Regions from separate parts of the Paraburkholderia sp. 22099 genome, predicted to be linked through region 1. Evidence: predicted binding sites of a transcription regulator. Region 1 holds the regulator's gene; the other holds the start of a gene.
The links. The regulator FNR, encoded in region 1, switches genes on or off when oxygen is low (the NO sensors DNR and NnrR bind a similar motif). The targets are predictions, from matches to a motif close to TTGATNNNNATCAA.
Positions count from the first base shown of each region.

Region 2: ACTJLC_RS01250 (universal stress protein) is a predicted target of FNR. The motif match lies at 3,760-3,773, and genes of this name have one in related genera.

Region 1 is NZ_JBQEPU010000028.1:63,900-73,466, reverse strand. It holds gene ACTJLC_RS23990 (universal stress protein) at 1-543, shown strand, start outside; gene ACTJLC_RS23985 (PAS domain-containing sensor histidine kinase) at 822-2,168, shown strand; gene ACTJLC_RS23980 (response regulator transcription factor) at 2,165-2,812, shown strand; gene ACTJLC_RS23975 (response regulator) at 3,072-3,503, shown strand; gene fnr (fumarate/nitrate reduction transcriptional regulator Fnr) at 3,496-4,284, shown strand; partial or broken gene ACTJLC_RS23965 (zinc-dependent alcohol dehydrogenase family protein) at 4,369-5,354, opposite strand; gene ACTJLC_RS23960 (DUF1488 domain-containing protein) at 5,433-5,708, opposite strand; gene ACTJLC_RS23955 (cytochrome C) at 5,951-6,283, shown strand; gene ACTJLC_RS23950 (DUF3564 domain-containing protein) at 6,353-6,727, shown strand; gene ACTJLC_RS23945 (DUF2964 family protein) at 6,791-6,982, opposite strand; gene ACTJLC_RS23940 (LamG-like jellyroll fold domain-containing protein) at 7,699-9,567, shown strand, end outside.
Region 2 is NZ_JBQEPU010000001.1:288,161-297,727, forward strand. It holds gene ACTJLC_RS01230 (sulfate ABC transporter substrate-binding protein) at 1-986, opposite strand, end outside; gene lexA (transcriptional repressor LexA) at 1,319-1,969, shown strand; gene ACTJLC_RS01240 (hypothetical protein) at 2,033-2,377, shown strand; gene ACTJLC_RS01245 (DUF2939 domain-containing protein) at 2,464-3,120, shown strand; gene ACTJLC_RS01250 (universal stress protein) at 3,182-3,646, opposite strand; gene nodI (nodulation factor ABC transporter ATP-binding protein NodI) at 3,923-4,837, shown strand; gene ACTJLC_RS01260 (ABC transporter permease) at 4,886-5,719, shown strand; gene ACTJLC_RS01265 (hypothetical protein) at 5,789-6,211, opposite strand; gene ACTJLC_RS01270 (hypothetical protein) at 6,169-6,588, opposite strand; gene ACTJLC_RS01275 (NADP(H)-dependent aldo-keto reductase) at 6,708-7,760, opposite strand; gene ACTJLC_RS01280 (DUF3820 family protein) at 7,913-8,125, shown strand; gene ACTJLC_RS01285 (hypothetical protein) at 8,381-8,713, shown strand; gene dusA (tRNA dihydrouridine(20/20a) synthase DusA) at 8,846-9,567, shown strand, end outside.

The sequences.
Region 1 (9,567 bases):
GGCGCGGCGGCGATTCTGCACGCACGCCACGCCGATCTGCTGATCCTCGGCCAGGACGATCCCGAAGATAGTAGCGCCTTTATCGCGCGCCACTTCGTCGAGGACGTGATCATGGAATCGGGCCGGCCGGCCATCGTGCTGCCGTATGCGGGCCCGGTCCGGCCGCACATGGACAACGTGATGATCGCGTGGGACGGCGGCCGCGAAAGCGCGCGGGCCGCGACCGATGCGCTGCCGCTCATTCGCCGCGCCAGTTTCGTCACCATCATCGAAGTTCAGCGCCATCCCCACTACGGCGAGCCGGCCTGCATCGACGTGGCCGCCTGGCTGGCGCGGCACGGCATCGAGGCAAGCTTCACGGCCACGCTGAAAGCGCCGGGCGTCGACACCGGCGCGATGCTGCTCGATGCGCTCACCGACCGCCATGTCGACCTGCTGGTGATGGGTGCGTACGGTCACGCGCGGGTGCAGGAGCGGCTCCTCGGCGGCGTCACGCGCAACGTGTTGCAGGCGATGACCGTGCCCGTGCTGATGTCGCATTGAGCGCCGCGTCGAGACGAAGCGGGTGCGCCGGCGCCCGCACCAGGGGAACCGGCAGGTCGCCGGCCTGCGCCGGCCGGCACTGGCCGGCACTGGCATGAAGCGGGCGTTTCACGGACAATGAACGCAAACACACACTTTCCGCGCGGTGTTTCCGCGGCCTGCGGCCACATGAATCACGGAATCACCCGGAACAAGCGTGTTTGCCGCGCGCACCGCTGCACCGACCTCGTCGGGCGGTGCGCCCCATTCTTGTCCGTTGTCATTCCAAAGAGGCGCACATGCCCGTTAGCGGTAAGACGCCCATGCCGCCCAGTGCCGTTCCACGCGAGCGCCTGGGCTCGCTGGCGGCCCGGCCCGCGGTCGCGGCCACGGCCGCGTTCGTCGTGACGCTGGCCGCGATGCTGGCGGCGCGGCGCTGGTTCGACCCGGTGTTGTTCATTTGCGTCGCCGCCGCCCTGCTTCTGGCCACGAGCGCGTTCCTGCTCGTGCGCGCGCGTCGCGACGGGTCGTCCGCACACAGCGAGGCAAGCCCCGGAAGCAGCCACGCCGGCGTGAACGAGGCTCGCATGATGGCGATCATCCGCTCCTCGATGGAAGCGGTCATCACCATCGACGAACAGCAGCGCATCGTCATCTTCAATCCGATGGCGGAACAGGTGTTCGGCTGTTCCGCCATGGACGCGATCGGCTCCTCGCTCGACCGCTTCATCCCGCAACGGTTTCGCGCGGCCCATTCGCGGCATGTCGAGCAGTTCGGCGAGACAGGCGTGTCGGACCGGCAGATGGGCAGGCAGCGGCTGTTATCGGGCTCGCGCGCCAACGGCGAGGAATTCCCGCTGGAGGCGTCGATCTCGCAGATCCGCGACGGCAACACGCGCCTTTACACGGTGATGCTGCGTGACGTCACGGAACGCGTCAAGGCGGAGCGCGCGCAGCAGCAGGCGCGCGAGGAGCTGCGCGAACTGTCGGCCAATTTGCAGAACATCCGCGAAGACGAGAAAACGCGCATCGCGCGCGAACTGCACGACGATCTCGGCCAGCAACTCACCGCGCTGAAAATGGACATCTCGTCGGTCGAACAGGCGCTGGATGCGTCGGCGAGCGCACCGGTGCGTGAACAACTGCAAGGCATGCGCCGGCTGATCGACATGACGGTGGCCTCGGTGCGGCGCATCGCCGCCGATCTGCGGCCGGTCATGCTCGACGACCTCGGGCTGATTCCCGCGATCGAATGGCTCGCGAACGACTTCACCAACCGCTACGGCATCGACGTGGAGCGCGACATCGAAACCGGCGACGCGCGCTTCACGCCGGCGGGCGCCACCGCGCTGTTCCGCATCGTGCAGGAAGCGCTCACCAATGTCGCGCGCCATGCCGACGCCACACTGGTCACGCTGAGCCTGCGCGCGGCGGAACAGACCTTCGTGCTGCGCATCGCCGACAACGGCCAGGGCGCGCAGCAGGCAGCCGAGCCGGCCGGCAAGTCGTTCGGCTTGCTCGGCGTGCGCGAACGCGCGCACATGCTCGGCGGCGCGGTCGACATTCATACCGCGCAAGGCGAAGGCTTCGTGCTGACCGTCACCATTCCGGCGGAAACCGTGCAAATGCAGGAGATGCAAACATGACCCGCGTCCTGATCGCCGACGACCATGCGCTGGTGCGCGACGGTCTGCGCCATATCCTGCAGGGCGCAAGCGGCTTCGAAGTGGTCGGCGAAGCGAACGACAGCCCGAGCACCGTCGCGCTGATCCGCGAGCGGGCCGCCGACGTGCTGGTGCTCGATCTGTCCATGCCCGGCCGCAACGGCGTCGAGTTGATCAAGCAGATCAAGGAGGAAAAGCCGACGCTGCGCATTCTCGTGCTGACCATGCACGCCGAGCAGCAATACGCGGTGCGCGCGTTCAAGGCCGGCGCGTCCGGTTATCTGACGAAAGAAAGCGCGAGCGCCGAGCTGGTGGCCGCCGTGACCAAGGTCGCCGCGGGCGGTGTCTACGTGAGCCTCGCGATGGCCGAGCGGTTCGCGCAGAGCCTGAACGAACCCACCGATCTGCTGCCGCATCAGCGTCTGTCCGATCGGGAATTCGACGTATTGAAGCGCATCGCCACCGGTCAGACGATCACCGAGATCGCGGCCGAACTGTGTGTGAGCGCCAAGACCGTGAGCACGTACAAGACGCGCATCCTCGAGAAAATGCAGATGCCGCACGATGCGGCGCTGGTGCGCTATGCGATGCGTCACAAGCTGGTCAGCGACGAGGACGACATCTGAACGCCCGCGCGGCTCGCATCGGCTTGCGGGTCACGACGCGCACGGACCCCGCCGCCGCGCGTTCCCGCTCTAACCTGCCGCGCCAGCCGCCCATTGCGCCCATTGCGCCCATTGCGCACTCCGTCCACTTAGCGCACTCGTCGATCCCCGCTCCACTCCACCCGCTGTAGGAAACGCCCTACAGCGCCTCCCTCTCGCCTACTCGAAGTTCATTCGACGCCGATTTCATTTAGATACGGCGCGACCGATACTTCGAGCCATGAACTCAAGCACTGACCACCCCGCCCTGCGCGTCTTTCTCGTCGACGATGCAGCATTGGTGCGGCACCGTATCGCCGCGCTGTTCGGCGCGCTCGACGGCGTCGAGATCGTCGGCGAAGCCGAGGAGCCCGGCGCGGCATTCGCGGGCATCGCCGCCGGCGCGGTCGATCTGGTCGTGACGGAACTGCATCTGAACGGCGGCACCGGCATGGAGTTGCTCGCTTTGCTTGCCCAACGCATGCCGCATGTGATCGTCATGGTGCTGACGAACCGTTCAGGCGCCTGGTTCCGGCGCGCATGCCTCGCGAGCGGCGCTCACTACTTTTTCGACAAGACCAGCGAATTCAATCTAGCGCGCAACGCGATCCAGCGGATCGCCGGCGAACATCGCGCGCGCACCCTTCCTCAACCTGGAGCACATCATGTCTGACGTTGCCGTCTATTCCGTCACGTCGCCCTCGCTTAAGACCCGGCAAGCCTCGCCCGCTCCCGCAGCCGAGCCGGCAACCGCGCGGGCGCCGCGCAACGACGCGGTACGTTGCACGGCCTGCTCGATGCGCTCCATCTGCATGCCGCAAGGGCTGACATCCGAGGAATTGCAACGGATGGAATCGCTCATCTGCCCGTCGCGGACCATCAAGCAGGGCGAGACCATCTACCGCGCGAACGATTCGTTTCAGAGCATCTATGCGGTGCGCGCCGGCTCGTTCAAGACGGTCGTCATGCATCGCGACGGCCGCGAGCAGGTGACCGGTTTTCATCTCGCCGGCGACTCGCTGGGGCTGGACGGAGTGTGCTCCGGCCACCATAGTTGCGACGCCGTGGCGCTCGAGGACAGCAAGGTCTGCATCATCCCGTTCCATCTGCTCGAAGCCATGTGCCGCGAGGTCAAGGCCGTCCAGCAGCACCTGCACCGGATGATGGGCGGCGAGATCGTGCGCGAGTCGTCACAGATGCTGTTGCTCGGCACCATGTCCGCCGATCAGCGGGTGGCGACGTTCCTGCTGAATATGTCGGACCGCCTGCGGCTGCGCGGGTATTCGCCGGCGGAATTTCATCTGCGCATGACACGCGAGGAAATCGGCAGCTACCTGGGCATCAAGCTCGAAACGGTGAGCCGGATGCTCTCCAAGTTCCAGCGCGACGGACTGGTCGACATACGCGGCAAGGATATCCGGATCGTGGATCACGCGGGCCTCGTGCGGGTGTGATTCCGGGTTTGATCCGCGGTGCGGTTCTCGCCCGAACGCACCGCAAAACGCGGGGCGACGCGGACCGCGCCCGAACCGCTCACGCTAGCGAATGCTGAGCACGGCCGCGCCCGTCAGTCTGCCGTCACGCAGGTCGCTCAGCGCGCGGTTGGCATCCGTCAGCGGATACGTCGTCGTTTCGATCGCGAGGCGCGTCTCGTCCGCGATGCGCATGAAGGCGAGCCCGTCGTCGCGGGTCAGATTGGCGACCGACACCACGCGCCGCTCGCCCCATAGGAACGCGTACGGGAACGACGGAATGTCGCTCATGTGAATTCCGCCGCACACCACCACACCGCCTTTCGCCACCGCTTGCAGAGCTTGCGGAACGAGCGCGCCGACCGGCGCGAACAGCAACGCGGCATCCAGTTCGTCGGGCGGCGTCTCATCGCTGCCGCCCGCCCAGGCCGCGCCGAGACGCAGCGCGAGTTGCCGGGCCGCATCGTCGCCCGGACGCGTCAACGCGTACACCGTGCGCTGCTGATGACGCGCGACCTGCGCGACGATATGCGCCGCCGCGCCGAAACGTAGATGCCGATCCGCCGCGCGTCGCCCGCCATGCTCAAGGTGCGATAGCCGATCAGGCCGGCGCACAGCAGCGGCGCCGCCTCGATATCCGTGTAGTGCTCCGGCAGATGAAAGCAGTAGCGGCTGTCGGCGACGGTGCGCTCGGCGTAACCGCCGTCGATCGTATAACCGGTGAAGCCGGCCTCGTCGCAGAGATTTTCCCGCGCCGACAGGCAGTAGCGGCAATGCCCGCAGGTGCGGCCCACCCACGGCACCCCCACCCGGTCGCCGACGGCGAAGCCCGTCACGCCCGCGCCGAGTTCGGCCACCGTGCCGACGATTTCATGGCCCGGAATCACGGGCTGTTTCGGGTGCTCCAACTCATGGTCGATCAGATGGAGATCGGTGCGGCACACGCCGCAGGTATGCACATCGATCAGGATCTGCCCAGGGCCTGGCGTCGGATCAGGCATATCCCGCTCACGCAGCGACGACGCGCTGCCGTCGAATACCATCGCACGCATCAGGGTCTCCTCGAAGGTGGCGGCCGGCGCATCCGAACGCATTGAAACAGGCCGCACGCCCGGCCGCCTCACGCGAAGTCAGTCGCAAAAGCGGAAATACCCGCTGTGCATGAGCACCGGCTTGGCGCCGATTTCGTTCAGCAGTTGCCTTGCCGCGTGTTCGATCGGATGCCGGTTCGAGTCGAATGCGGCGATCAGATCGTCCTCACGCAGCGACGCGGCGCCAAAATGATCCTCGAGCGCTTCCGCGGTGATCGCGCACTGCACGCGCACGCCATCCACCTCGGCCGGAAACGCGACGACGAGATCGCGCGCGCAATATTCCGGACGTTCCTCGGGAAAATGAATCTTCATCATCACCACCTGGTTCCTTGCGCAGGATGCGAGGCTTAAGCGGCGTCTCCGCCCACCCGCGCATCGCGCACCACGCGTCGAGGCGGCCCGGTCCGTGGGTCGCGTCGCCCCGCCTGTCATCAGCATAGGAGCCTGGCGCGATTCGTCAAACTCAGGCCCTGCGTCCTCGTTGACCGAGGTCAATCGCACCCGGATCACCGCCCTTACACTGGACTCATCCCCGTCGCAAAGGAGCGCGTGCCATGAACGTCCTGTCCAGAAACAGTCTGGTGGCATGTGCCGGGTTCGTGCTGGCCGCCGCCGCGCACGCCGCGCCGGAGCCGGCCGCGCTGGTCGATCAGCATCACTGCATGTTTTGCCACACGCGCGATGCGCCGTTCCTCGCGCCGTCGTTTCAGCAGATCGCCGAGCGCTACCGCGACGTGCCGAATGCGCAGTTCATGCTCGAACACAAACTGCGGCTCGGCGGCAAGGCGCATTGGGGCGATACGCCGATGCCGCTGCCGGCCGATCGCGGCGGCCCGCTGTCCCCGGAGGACGCGCACACGCTGGTGCAGTGGGTGTTGAGTCAATGACCCGCTTTTGAATCATGACTTCCGCGGTCTGCTCCGCCTGAACCGGACCGCCTGTTTCGGAGAATTTTCATGCGCCTCACTGTCCACCTCGACGCCTTCGACTGCACCCACCCAATGGCATTTGCAATCCTCTGGCTGGACAAGGACACGCGGCAATGGTCGCGCGAAGGCCACCACGGGCTCGATCTGCCCGAATGGGGCACGCTGCAGGTGGATGGCGGCAATACCCTTATGTGCGGTCCGCGCGACGCGACGCCCCTCTGCGTGCTCGAAGGCCTGGATCTGAAAGACTGCAGCGGGCCGTTCGAAGGCGAGACCGGACGCGCACAGTGCTGCGCGGAACGCGACCGCCTCCTGATGACCGGCCACTGGCATGTGCAGTGTGTCGACAACGAGCAGGCGCAGCCCGAACACGGCTTGTTCGCTGCCGGCGAAGAAGCGTAAAGCGCCGGCTGGCGCCGACCACCCGCTCGCGGCGCGGTGACGATCGCCGCGCTTATCCTACGTTTACGTATCGCCGTTGCGCATCGGATTGAGCAAGAGCACAAAGCACGCGACGCCGCCAATCACGGCCGCGACACCGTAGTGGAAGAACTGCGGCGCATCGAACAGCAAACCGCGGATCGACGCAGCAATGCCCGCCAACGCCACGAATACGGCAATGGCCGAAAAAACGATTCTGCTTTCTGAGCGGACCATGATGCCCTCCACGGAGCCTGGACGGAGTGATGAAGACATCATCGCTCTCGCGGGCTGATTTCGCTTGACCGATATCAACATAGTCGGCATGCGCCGGAAAGAACGCGAAACCGGCAGGCCATGGCGTCTCCCCGATGACCCTCACGAAGCTCGATGCGATCGTCGCATGCGGAGCAATTGGCCGCTTTTCCGTGTAAGGCAATCCTGATTCCCATATAGGGAATCCCTGTTTTTTTCATTGCGCCTTTGTATTAATGCAATTGAAAACCGGCGACCGGCCCGATCCAATAAAATAGCGCCCGGCTTTGCTCTTCAGAACCCCTCGTCGTGGCCGTATACCTTGGATACGCGCTTGGGATACGCGCCTCTTATCGCTCGACAGGATTGGAGCGATATCCGAATTCCATTCATCGCAGCAGCACGAGCCGCGCATTCATGTAAGCGAATGGAAAGCGAATGCCGGCAAATCAGTTTTATACGAATTAACGCGTATGTCGCAAATCGCGAGTCACTAAACCGCAGCACGAATAAGCCACGATGATGTCGTTCGCCGGCGCATGCCGGCAACACGGATCGCGGCCGCAAGAGCAAACGTTTGCCAACCATCGGCGGCCACCGCAAGGGTTCATGAACCCACCCCGGAGCCGTCCCAATCAGGAGCGGAGAAGCGCATGAAGCGGGCGAAATCGAGCAAGGCCGTTGCACCAGAGGCACACATGAATTCAGCTTCGCCTGAACCGTGGTTTGAACCATCGGACAGCCTCGCCAACGAGGCGGACATCGCCGAAGGCATGTCGCGCCGCACCTTCCTCTACAGCCTCGGCGCGTTGGCGCTGTCCGCCTGTGGCGGCGGCGCAGAAGGCGGCGCGTCCGCGACGACCTCGGCGCAGTCGTCGACCCAATCATCGGCGCAATCGTCGCCCCGGTCGCTGCAAGCCGTGGCGAACAGCGCGTCATCCGGCGCATTCGTGCATCCCGGCCTGCTGCATACCCAGGCCGACTTCGACCGGATGAGCCAGAAGGTCGCGGCGCAAGCGTCTCCGTGGGTCGACAGCTGGAACATCCTGATCGCGAACAGTCACGCGAGCCTGTCATGGACGCCGCGTCCGCAAGCGGTGGTCTACCGCGGCGACGACGGCGTTCACCCGCAGAACTACTCGCTGCTGTTCAACGACATCGCGGCGGCCTACGCGTGCGCGCTGCGCTGGAAAGTGACGGGCAACACGGCGTATGCGGACAAGTCGGTGCAGATCATGAACGCGTGGTCCTCGACGTTGACCGGCCTCGGCGGCTCCACGGATGTCGATCTCGCGGCCGGCATCTACGGCTATGAATTCGCCAACGCCGGCGAAATCATGCGCACGTATTCGGGCTGGGCCGCCGCCGACCTCGCGCGCTTCCAGGCGATGATGCGCAACATCTTCTATCCGATCAATCACGACTTCCTCAACCGGCACAACAACACCCAGGCGACCCACTATTGGGCCAACTGGGATCTGTGCAACATGGCGTCGATCATGGCGATCGGCGTGCTATGCGACGACCAGGCCCTGTTCGACGAAGCCGTGTCCTACTTCAAGAGCGGCGCGGGCAACGGCGCGATCTTCAACGCGGTGTACTACGTGCACCCCGGCTATCTCGGCCAATGGCAGGAATCGGGACGCGACCAGGGGCACAACACGCTCGGCATCGCGCTCGGCGGCGCGATCTGCGAGATGGCCTGGAACCAGGGCGTGGACCTCTACGGCTACGACAACAACCGCTTCCTGATGGGCGCGGAATACGTCGCCAAAGGCAACCTGATCGAATCGGGCACGACGTATCACACCGTGCCCTATGTGCGCTACAACAATGTCGACAACGTCAATCAGACGGTGTTCTCGACAGCCTCTCAAGGCACGATCCGGCCTTGCTGGGCGCTCGTTTATAACCACTACGTCAACCGCAAGGGCCTGGCCGCGCCGTACACGCAGAAATTCGCGGCGCTGGTTCAACCGGAAGGCGGCGGCGGCAACTACGGCCCGAACAGCGGCGGTTACGACCAGCTCGGCTACGGCACCCTCACCTGCACGCGCGATCCGATCGCGAGCGGCGCGGCGCCGAGCGGACTCACCGCGACCGTCAGCGCGGGGAAAGTCATCCTGTCGTGGTGGGGGACCGCCTATGCGACGAGCTACAACGTGAAGCGCGGCAGCACGGCGGGCGGTCCCTACACGTCGATCGCGAGCGGCGTCACGGATCTGCTCAGTTACACGGACAGCGCCGTGGCAGCCGGCACCTGGTACTACGTCGTCACGGCCGCGACGCCGTCCGGCGAAACGGCCGCGTCGAACGAGGCGGTGGCGGTCACCGCGGTGCAACTGCAAACGTGGCTCGCCTTCGACGAAACGAGCGGCACGAGCGCGGCCGATTCGAGCGGCAACGGCCATGCCGGCACGCTCGTCGGCGGGGCGAGCCGGGTGCCCGGCAAGAAAGGCAATGCCGTTTCGCTCGACGGCAGTACCGGCTATGTCAGCTTGCCCGGCGATCTCGTCGCCGACGTAGCCGACTTCACGATCGCGGCCTGGGTCTACTGGAACGCGGCG
Region 2 (9,567 bases), on a different contig from region 1:
TGCGCGTTCGTCCAGCCGCCGAACGAGTCGTCCACCGTGTACAGCTTCAGCTTCGGAAACTTCGAGGTCAACTCCGCCGGCACCTTGTTCGAACGCGGCCGGTAGAAGTTCTTCGCGGCGATCTCCTGGCCCTGCTCGCTGTACAGGAAGTTCAGATACGCCTCGGCCAGCTTGCGCGTGCCGCGCTTGTCGACGACCTTGTCGACCACGGCAACCGGCGGCTCGGCCAGGATGCTCACGGACGGCACGACGATTTCGAACTTGTCCGTGCCGAACTCCTTCAGCGACAGGAACGCTTCGTTTTCCCACGCGATCAGCACGTCGCCGATGCCGCGTTGCACGAAGCTGGTGGTCGCGCCGCGCGCGCCCGAATCGAGCACGCCGGCATTCTTATAGAGCTTGCCGACGAACTCCTTCGCCTTCTGGTCGTTGCCGCCCGGCTGATGCGCGGCATACGACCACGCCGCGAGGTAGTTCCAGCGCGCGCCGCCCGAGGTTTTCGGGTTCGGCGTGACGATCGACACGCCCGGTTTGATCAGATCGTCCCAGTCCTTGATGTGCTTCGGGTTGCCCTTGCGCACCAGAAACACGATCGTCGACGTGTACGGCGATGCGTTGTCGGGCAGACGCTTTTGCCAGCCCTTGTCGAGCAGGCCCTTGTTAGCGAGGGCGTCGATGTCGTAGGCGAGCGCGAGGGTCACGACGTCCGCCTGCAGGCCGTCGAGCACGGAGCGCGCCTGCGCGCCCGAGCCGCCGTGCGACTGCTTGAAGGTGATCGTTTCGCCGGTTTTTGCCTTCCACTCCTTGCCGAACGCCTGGTTGACGTCCTGGTAGAGCTCGCGCGTCGGGTCGTAGGACACGTTCAGCAGCGTCGTGTCGGCGGCGTGCGCCTGCCCCGCGACGCCGAGCGCGGCTGCCGCGCCGAAGGCGAGCGCCGCGATCAGTTTCTTCGTCTTGCCTGCCAGCCCCGTGTGTCGATGGTTCATGCCAACTTTCTCCGCGTTGTGGTCCGTTGAAACGGCGTGTGATGTTGTTTTGCGTCGTCTGCGTGCGGCCACGTGTGCGTGGCGCCAACTGGAGGCCAGTCTATCGAAGGGCTTTCATCATTAAAAATAATGTTTCTTCATTCTTTAATACGCAAAAGTGGTAATGACAGCCAGATAAGGCGTTGCAGCACGAAAACGGGTGTTGGAGCGTCCGGTTTGGACGTTTCCACGACCCCACTTCGTCGCCTGCCCGCACGAACTTAAAGTAAAGCTTGAATTGCGCCGGATACTGTATAAAAATACAGCCACCTGTTCATACATACAGTGGCGCCATGACAAAACTCACCGCACGACAGCAGCAGGTTTTCGATCTGATCCGCCGGGCCATCGAACGCACCGGCTTTCCGCCCACCCGCGCGGAGATCGCCGCGGAACTGGGCTTCAGCTCGGCCAACTCGGCAGAAGAACATCTGCGCGCGCTCGCTCGCAAGGGTGTCATCGAGCTGGCGGCCGGCGCATCGCGCGGCATACGCCTTCTCACCAGCCCCGAAGACTCGCCGCACCAGTTCACGCTGCCGCACGCGAGCATCATGCAACTGTCGTTGCCGCTGATCGGCCGGGTCGCCGCGGGTAGCCCGATACTCGCGCAGGAACATATCTCGCAGCATTACGCATGCGACCCGGCGCTCTTCTCGAGCAAGCCCGATTACCTGCTGAAAGTGCGCGGGCTGTCCATGCGCGACGCCGGCATCTTCGACGGCGACCTGCTCGCGGTGCAAAAACGCAGCGAGGCGAAAGACGGCCAGATCATCATCGCCCGGCTCGGCGACGACGTCACGGTCAAGCGCCTGAAGCGCCGGCCGAACGGTATCGAGCTGATCGCCGAGAATCCCGATTACGACAACATCTTCGTTGAAACCGGCAGCGCGGATTTCGCGCTGGAGGGTATCGCCGTGGGGCTGATCCGCCCCGGAGAGTTTTAACCCGCCCGCTCGCCGGTTCGCCGGATCGCAGCCGCCCCAACGTTGAATCGCCTGGAGAGACTCATGGAACGCCTTGCCCGCCTGCTGCCCTTTCGCCAGTTCGGTCGTCTGCGCCGTCTGCGCAAGCTGGTGCCCTGCTCAGTGAGCGGAGCGCCCGCGGTCAGCACGCCATCGCTGTTCGACTCGCCCGACGGGGTATCGAGCTTGCCGTCGTCGTTGCCCGCCTTTGCCCGCGTGTCGTTGAATGCCGGGTTGAATATGGCGGAGCCGGAGCGGCGCGCACCGGTTCGGGTTTATCACGGGCCGTCGCGGCTCATCATGGTCGGCACCATGGAGGCCGTATGCCGCATGATCGATCGTTGCATCGCCGACGAGGCCAACGTGCACGGCGCGGTATTCGAGTCCTGATCGGCTTTCAATATTGTTGTCGCGTGGGATCGTTTTTGCGTGGCCGCGGTCCACGTTAGATCAAACGTGATGGAGAGTCCCACCCGATGGCAGTTTCGACACGCAAGAACCACGGCGCCAGCCGGCCGCTGATCGTCACTCTGGTTGTGATCGTGTTGATCGCCGCGCTGGGGTTCGTCTACGCGTCGCCGTATATCGCGCTGAATAATCTCAAGCGCGCGGCGGACGCGCGCGACGCGCAAACCGTCAATCAGTACGTCGACTTTCCCGCATTGCGCGAAAGCCTGAAGCAGCAGGTCACAGGCTTGCTGACACGCCGGCTCGACGCGCAGGGCAACGGCAATCCATTAGCCGCGATCGGCGCGATGATCGGCGTGGCATTGATCGGGCCGCTGGTAGACGCTTATGCGACGCCGGACGGCGTGGCGGCATTGCTGAACGGCATGCCGCCGCGCGGCAATCCTGGCGAGCGGCCGCCTGCTCCGCCCGCGGCCAACAATCCGCCCGCAACACCCGCGCCGGCGCCCGTGCCTGCATCGCCCACCGCGGGAGGCTCAGCCAACAGCGCGGCAAACAATAACGCCGCGCCGCCGCAGCCGCCGGAAACCACGGCGAGCTATCGCGGCCTCAACCAGTTCGCCGTTACTTACCGGCATGGCGCCGGCGACGCACGTTATTCGGCGATCTTCCAGCGCGAAGGCTTGCTCACATGGAAGCTGAGCGCCGTCAATTTAAACGAGTGATTGTCTGGTCGCGTGAACGGAGCTGGAAGAGCAACCGTTTTCCTGCCAGGCTTCCTGCGCATCAAGCCGCCGCTTGCTGCTGCTCCTGCGCGGAAGAACACGCCACCAGGATGCTGCACGATACGCGGTCGAGCAACGGCGTATTGCCCGCGCCCATCCACCATCGCGACAAACCGGTGCGGCAACGGTGGCCGACCACCACGAGGTCCACGTTCAAGTCGTTGGCGAGATTCGCGATCTCGTCAATTGGATGGCCAAACGCAAAGTGCCCTTGCGCGGTCACGCCACGCTCGGTGAGCCAGTCCACCCCTTCCTGCAGAATGTCGCGGGCGGTCTTCTCGAAACTGCCGCAGGCCACATCGGTCAGCAGGCCCGCGCTTTGCGCAATGCTCGAACGCATGTCGACCACGGACAGCAGATGCGTTTCCGCCTTCAGATCCAACGCCAGGTCGGCGCCGCAACGCAACGCCTTGCGGCCTTCGCGCGAGCCGTCGTAGCACAGCAGGATTTTCTTGTAGCTCGCCATGATTTTCTCCCTAGCCGCGAAAAGCGCGGTCTTCATGAATCATGGTGCGCCGCAATTCAGCTTGCAAGGGATGGAAAACGCTAGGTGTGCACTGATCGGGAGCGTGCGGGGTTTTGATCGGGATCGAGGCTGTCTTGCGAGGTTTGCGGCAGTGCAAGAAACACGCTCGGAACGGCTGCGGGCTCGCCGACGGCAACTCGCCGATGCCCTAGAATAGACGGCCTTCCCGGCCATTAGCATCATCGGCGAGTTTTTCCCAGAACCTCCATCGATCCCATGCCTGAAGCCCCCATTGAATTCCAGCAGGTCAAGAAAAGCTACGGCGACAAAACAGTCGTCGACGGGCTCTCGTTTCACGTCGATGCCGGCGAATGCTTCGGCTTGCTCGGCCCCAACGGCGCGGGCAAGACCACCACGCTGCGCATGCTGCTCGGCATCGCCGCACCCGATGCCGGCGTGATCCGCCTGTGCGGCGAGCCGATTCCGCGCCGCGCGCGGATGGCGCGGGCGCGCGTCGGCGTGGTGCCGCAGTTCGACAATCTCGATCCCGACTTCACGGTGCGCGAGAACCTGCTGGTGTTCGGCCGTTACTTCGGGCTGAGCGCCGCGCAATGCCGCGCGATGGTGCCGTCGCTGCTCGAATTCGCGCGCCTCGAAAGCAAGGCGGATGCGCGCGTGAGCGAGCTATCGGGCGGCATGAAGCGGCGCCTGACGCTCGCCCGGGCGCTCGTCAACGATCCCGACGTGCTGATCATGGACGAGCCGACCACCGGCCTCGATCCCCAGGCGCGGCATCTGATCTGGGAGCGGCTGCGCTCGTTGCTCGCGCGCGGCAAGACGATCCTGCTGACCACGCATTTCATGGAAGAAGCCGAACGGCTTTGCAACCGGCTGTGCGTGATCGAGGAAGGACGCAAGATCGCCGAGGGCGCGCCGAGCACGTTGATCGCCTCGGAGATCGGCTGCGACGTGATCGAGATCTTCGGTCCCGACCCGGTCGCGTTGCGCGACGAACTGGCGCCGCTTGTCGAGCGAACCGAGATCAGCGGTGAGACGCTCTTCTGCTATGTGAACGACGCGCAGCCGGTGCATGCGCGGCTCAAGCAACGCGCCGACCTGCGCTATCTGCATCGTCCGGCGAATCTGGAAGATGTGTTCCTGCGGCTCACCGGCCGCGAGATGCAGGACTGACGCCGGCCGCATCCGTTACAGCTACAACGACACTGCACGAGACACGCAATGGACGCACGCACTTACGAAACACACGGCAACGGCGACGCACCGTCGAGGCAGGAACCGTTCGCCGCGTTGCCCGCGAACGCCGTGAACTGGATTGCGGTGTGGCGCCGCAACTATCTGGTGTGGAGGAAGCTCGCGATCGCCTCGATGTTCGGCAATCTCGCCGATCCGATGATCTATCTGTTCGGGCTCGGCTTCGGGCTCGGCCTGATGGTCGGACACGTCGACGGCGTGTCGTACATCGCGTTTCTGGCGGCCGGCACGGTCGCGTCGAGCGTGATGATGTCCGCGAGTTTCGAGTCGATGTACTCGGGCTTCTCGCGCATGCACGTGCAGCGCACCTGGGAGGCGATCATGCACACGCCGCTCACGCTCGGCGACATCGTGCTCGGTGAAGTGATCTGGGCGGGCAGTAAGTCGGTGCTGTCGGGCACGGCGATCATGCTGGTGGCCGGCGCGCTCGGCTACGCGAACTTCCCGTCGATGCTGCTGGCGTTGCCCGTCATCGTGCTGACCGGGCTCGCGTTCGCCAGTATCGCGATGGTGGTGACGGCACTCGCGCCATCGTATGACTTCTTTATGTTTTATCAGACGCTGGTGTTGACGCCGATGCTGTTGCTCTCCGGCGTGTTCTTCCCGGCTTCGCAACTGCCCGCCGCCGCGCGTGCCGCGACCCAGGTGTTGCCTCTCGCGCACGCCGTCGATCTGATTCGCCCGGCGATGCTCGGGCGGCCCGTCGAGGACGCGGTTTTGCATGTCGCGGTGCTGGCGGTGTATGCGGTGGGTGGGTTCGTCGTCTCGGCGGTGCTGTTCCGGCGCCGGATGATGAAGTAACGCGAGGTTATATCGAACACGGCGGCGGCAGGCAGCGCGCACGCGTCGCCCGCCGTGAATGGACCGGTGTCAGTCCTCGTCGTCCGTCCACGGAATATCCACGTCGGAGATGAACGCGACCGTTGCGAACGGTCCGCCATCCTGGCGGCCGATCTTGCCGTCGGCGCGCTGCCATTCAACGCGAAACACCGTGCCTGGGTCGTCGGCGATCAGCCTGACCGTGCGAAGCTCATCGGGATCCGCCTCTTCGACAGGACCGTCGAGCGAGATCAGCAATTCCTGCGGCCATAGTCCGTCGGCGGGATCATAAATCTTGTCGCCGTCGGGTATCAGCGTGAACGCCTCCACGCCGATCGTCGCGGAAGCGTCGACGATCATCTTGGCCAATGCACGCAGCAATGCGGTCGCGCGCGCCGAGTTCGCCTGACGAATTGCAAGGTCCCCGCGCGTCAGCGCCTGCTCGAGTTTTGGGTTTGTTTTTTGTTGCGCCATTCGATGTCCTGAGTCCTATCGCTCTGTTGTAGGCGGCACGCTGCATTGATCCGCCGCCGCTCGCCGTTTTTCGGGCTGAATCCTACCATTGGCGTGCATCCCGGCATGGCGATCCGCGCGGCCCGGTCCGACAGCCCGCCCCGTCCACCACAGTTTAGGTCGTGATTCGTGTTCCGGCTTGGGAGATTTGGTTTTGAAGCGCCGGTCGAGCGCGGCGCTTGCAGCAATTCCGACGGTTTGCCGCGTGCTTCGCATTGTTTGAAACGGTGCTGGCGAGGCTTGATTGCCGCCGTCCGTCCGAAGCTGTATGCGGTGGCTCGCGAAGCGAAAGATTCGCCGAACGCGATGGCGATGAAGCAAGGCGCAACCAACTTCACGCAACCCCACGCCAGGTCACCATCCCGGCAACGAAGCCGGGGCACGTTCAGACGACGTTCCGACGACGTTCAGCGCGTCGCTCGAATCGATCACGAGGCAACGCGCCCAGGCCGCTCCATCAAGGCGCCGGGTTCGGCTGCAACTCATGCAGCGCATCGATTTCCGCAAGCGCCTCAACCGGAAGCTCGACGTCCGCGCTCGCGATGTTTTCCCTCAACTGATCGAGCGACGTGGCGCCGATCAGATTACTGGTCAAAAACGGCCGGCTGTTGACGAACGCGAGCGCGAATTGCGCGGGCGACAAGCCGTGACGTTTCGCCAGTTCCACATAACGCGTGGTCGCCTGGATCGATTGCGGCTTGCTGTAGCGTTGAAAGCGCTCGAACAGCGAGATGCGGGCGCCCGCCGGCCGCGCGCCGCCTTCATACTTGCCCGACAGCCAGCCGAAGGCCAGCGGCGAATACGCGAGCAAGCCGATGTTGTCGCGATGCGCGTATTCCGAGAGCCCCACCTCGTAGGTGCGATTGAGCAGGCTGTACGGATTCTGGATGCTGACGATACGCGGCAAGCCGAGCTTTTCGGCCGCGCGCAGAAACTGCGCGACGCCCCACGGCGTTTCGTTCGACACGCCGATGTGCCGCACCTTGCCCGCCTTCACGAACTCGGCGAGCACCGACAACGTCTCTTCGATCGGCACCGTGTACGCGTCGTCGACCCAAGGGTACGCCGTGCGGCCGAACGTCATCGTGCTGCGATCCGGCCAGTGCAACTGATACAGATCGACGTAATCCGTTTGCAAGCGCGTGAGGCTGTCGTTGAGCGCTTCCGTCAGATTCTTACGGTCGAACTGATTGCCCTCGCCGCGAATATGTCGCGGGTTGTGCGGTTGACGCGCGGGGCCGGCGATCTTGGTGGCGAGCACGATCTTCTCGCGCGCGCCGCGATGCCGCGCGAGCCACGTGCCGATGAAGCGCTCCGTCGAGCCTTGCGTTTCGGCGCGCGGCGGCACCGGGTACATTTCAGCGGTGTCGATCAGGTTGACGCCGTGGTCGAGCGCATAGTCGATCTGCGCATGCGCTTCCTGCTCGGTGTTCTGCTCGCCCCATGTCATGGTGCCGAGGCCGATCAGGCTGACCTGCACGTCGGAGTCGCCGAGTCTGCGGTATTCCATCGAACTTGTCCTGTTGATTTGTATGAACGGAAAGCGCTGACGTTACCACGCCGGCGTCATGCGTGCAGCACGGCTAAAATGCCGTTCGAACGGCGCCAACCGGCTCTGTCGACTCAGCCGCGCTCAATAATTTTTGCGTCGATCTCTCCACGATGAATCCCGAACACCTCGAACTGCTGGTCACGCGCGTGATGCCGTACGGGAAATACAAAGGCCGTCTGATCGCGGACCTGCCCGGCCACTATCTGAACTGGTTCGCGAGCCAGGGCTTTCCGCCGGGCGAAATCGGCCGGCTGCTCGCCTTGATGCACGAGATCGATCACAACGGTTTGTCCTCGCTCATCGAGCCTTTGCGCAAGCGCTGAGGCGAAGCTTTCGTCTGATGGCAACGTGACAGCGCGCCTAGGGTTGCGGCTCGAAAAATTTAACTAACTGTTACGACGCGGAGAACCGCTGAGGCGCGAAAAGTTCGCGGCCTTGCCTTGCTGTCATGGCATTGAACCGGGGTGCAGCGATAGCGCACGCCCAATGACACGCGACGGCGGTAACTTGCGGACACAACCGCCGCTGAACTCTCTTACGCGCGATCTTTCTGATCCTTATCCACGAAGGAGAAGATCGTGAGCAAGCTGATTGCATCGACGGCTCTATTGGCTGTAGTGGCGAGTCTCGCGGGATGCGCGGTCGCGCCGGGATACGACTACGCCTACGGTCAATCCTATTACCCCGGCTACGGTTACGCATACGGACCACCGTACCAACCGGTGTACGGCACGATAGGCATCTGGGGCGGCTCGTCCTGCTGTTATTACCGCGGCGACGGTGGGCGCTGGCATGGCGGCCACGGTGGTGGCGGCTGGCACGGTGGGAACGGCTGGCACGGCGGTGGATATGGCGGCTCCCACGGCGGAAGTTCATGGAGCGGCGGCGGGCGTGGGGGTCGTTGGCATTGACGCGGCTGGGTCGCGCATTCCGGGTCGCGCATCTGGGTCGCTCCGCCAGCGCGATAAACGGATCGGTAAGCGAGCCAGGACATCGGGTGCCTTGCGGTAAAATCGCATTTTGATTCAAGCCGCCTGGCCGCCATGTCTTCAGTTCAAACTCCCAGTCCGCGCCGCGTTTCGGTCGCACCCATGATGGACTGGACGGATCGTCACTGCCGCTCGCTGCATCGCATGATTTCGCGCCATACGTGGCTTTACACGGAGATGGTCACGACCGGTGCGCTGCTCCACGGCGACGTGCCGCGTCATCTAGCGTTTGCGCCCGAAGAAGCGCCGGTCGCGTTGCAACTCGGCGGCAGCGAGCCTGACGACCTCGCCCGTTCGGCCAAGCTGGGCGAGCAATGGGGCTACGACGAGATCAATCTGAACTGCGGCTGTCCGTCCGAGCGCGTGCAGCGCGGTGCGTTCGGCGCGTGTCTGATGAACGAGCCGCAACTCGTCGCCGACTGCGTGAAGGCAATGCGCGATGCCGTGTCGGTGCCGGTAACGGTCAAGCACCGGATCGGCGTCGACGCGGTCGAGGAGTATGGCTTCGTGCGCGATTTCGTCGGCACGATCGCGGACGCCGGCTGCAACGTCTTTGTCGTGCATGCGCGCAACGCGATTCTCAAGGGCTTGAGCCCGAAGGAGAACCGCGAGATCCCGCCGCTCAAATACGACTACGCGTATCGACTGAAGCGCGATTTCCCGCAGCTGGAGATCATCATCAACGGCGGCATCAAGACGCTCGACGAAGTAGAAACGCATCTTCAACACGTCGACGGCGTGATGCTTGGACGCGAGGCTTATCACAATCCCTATGT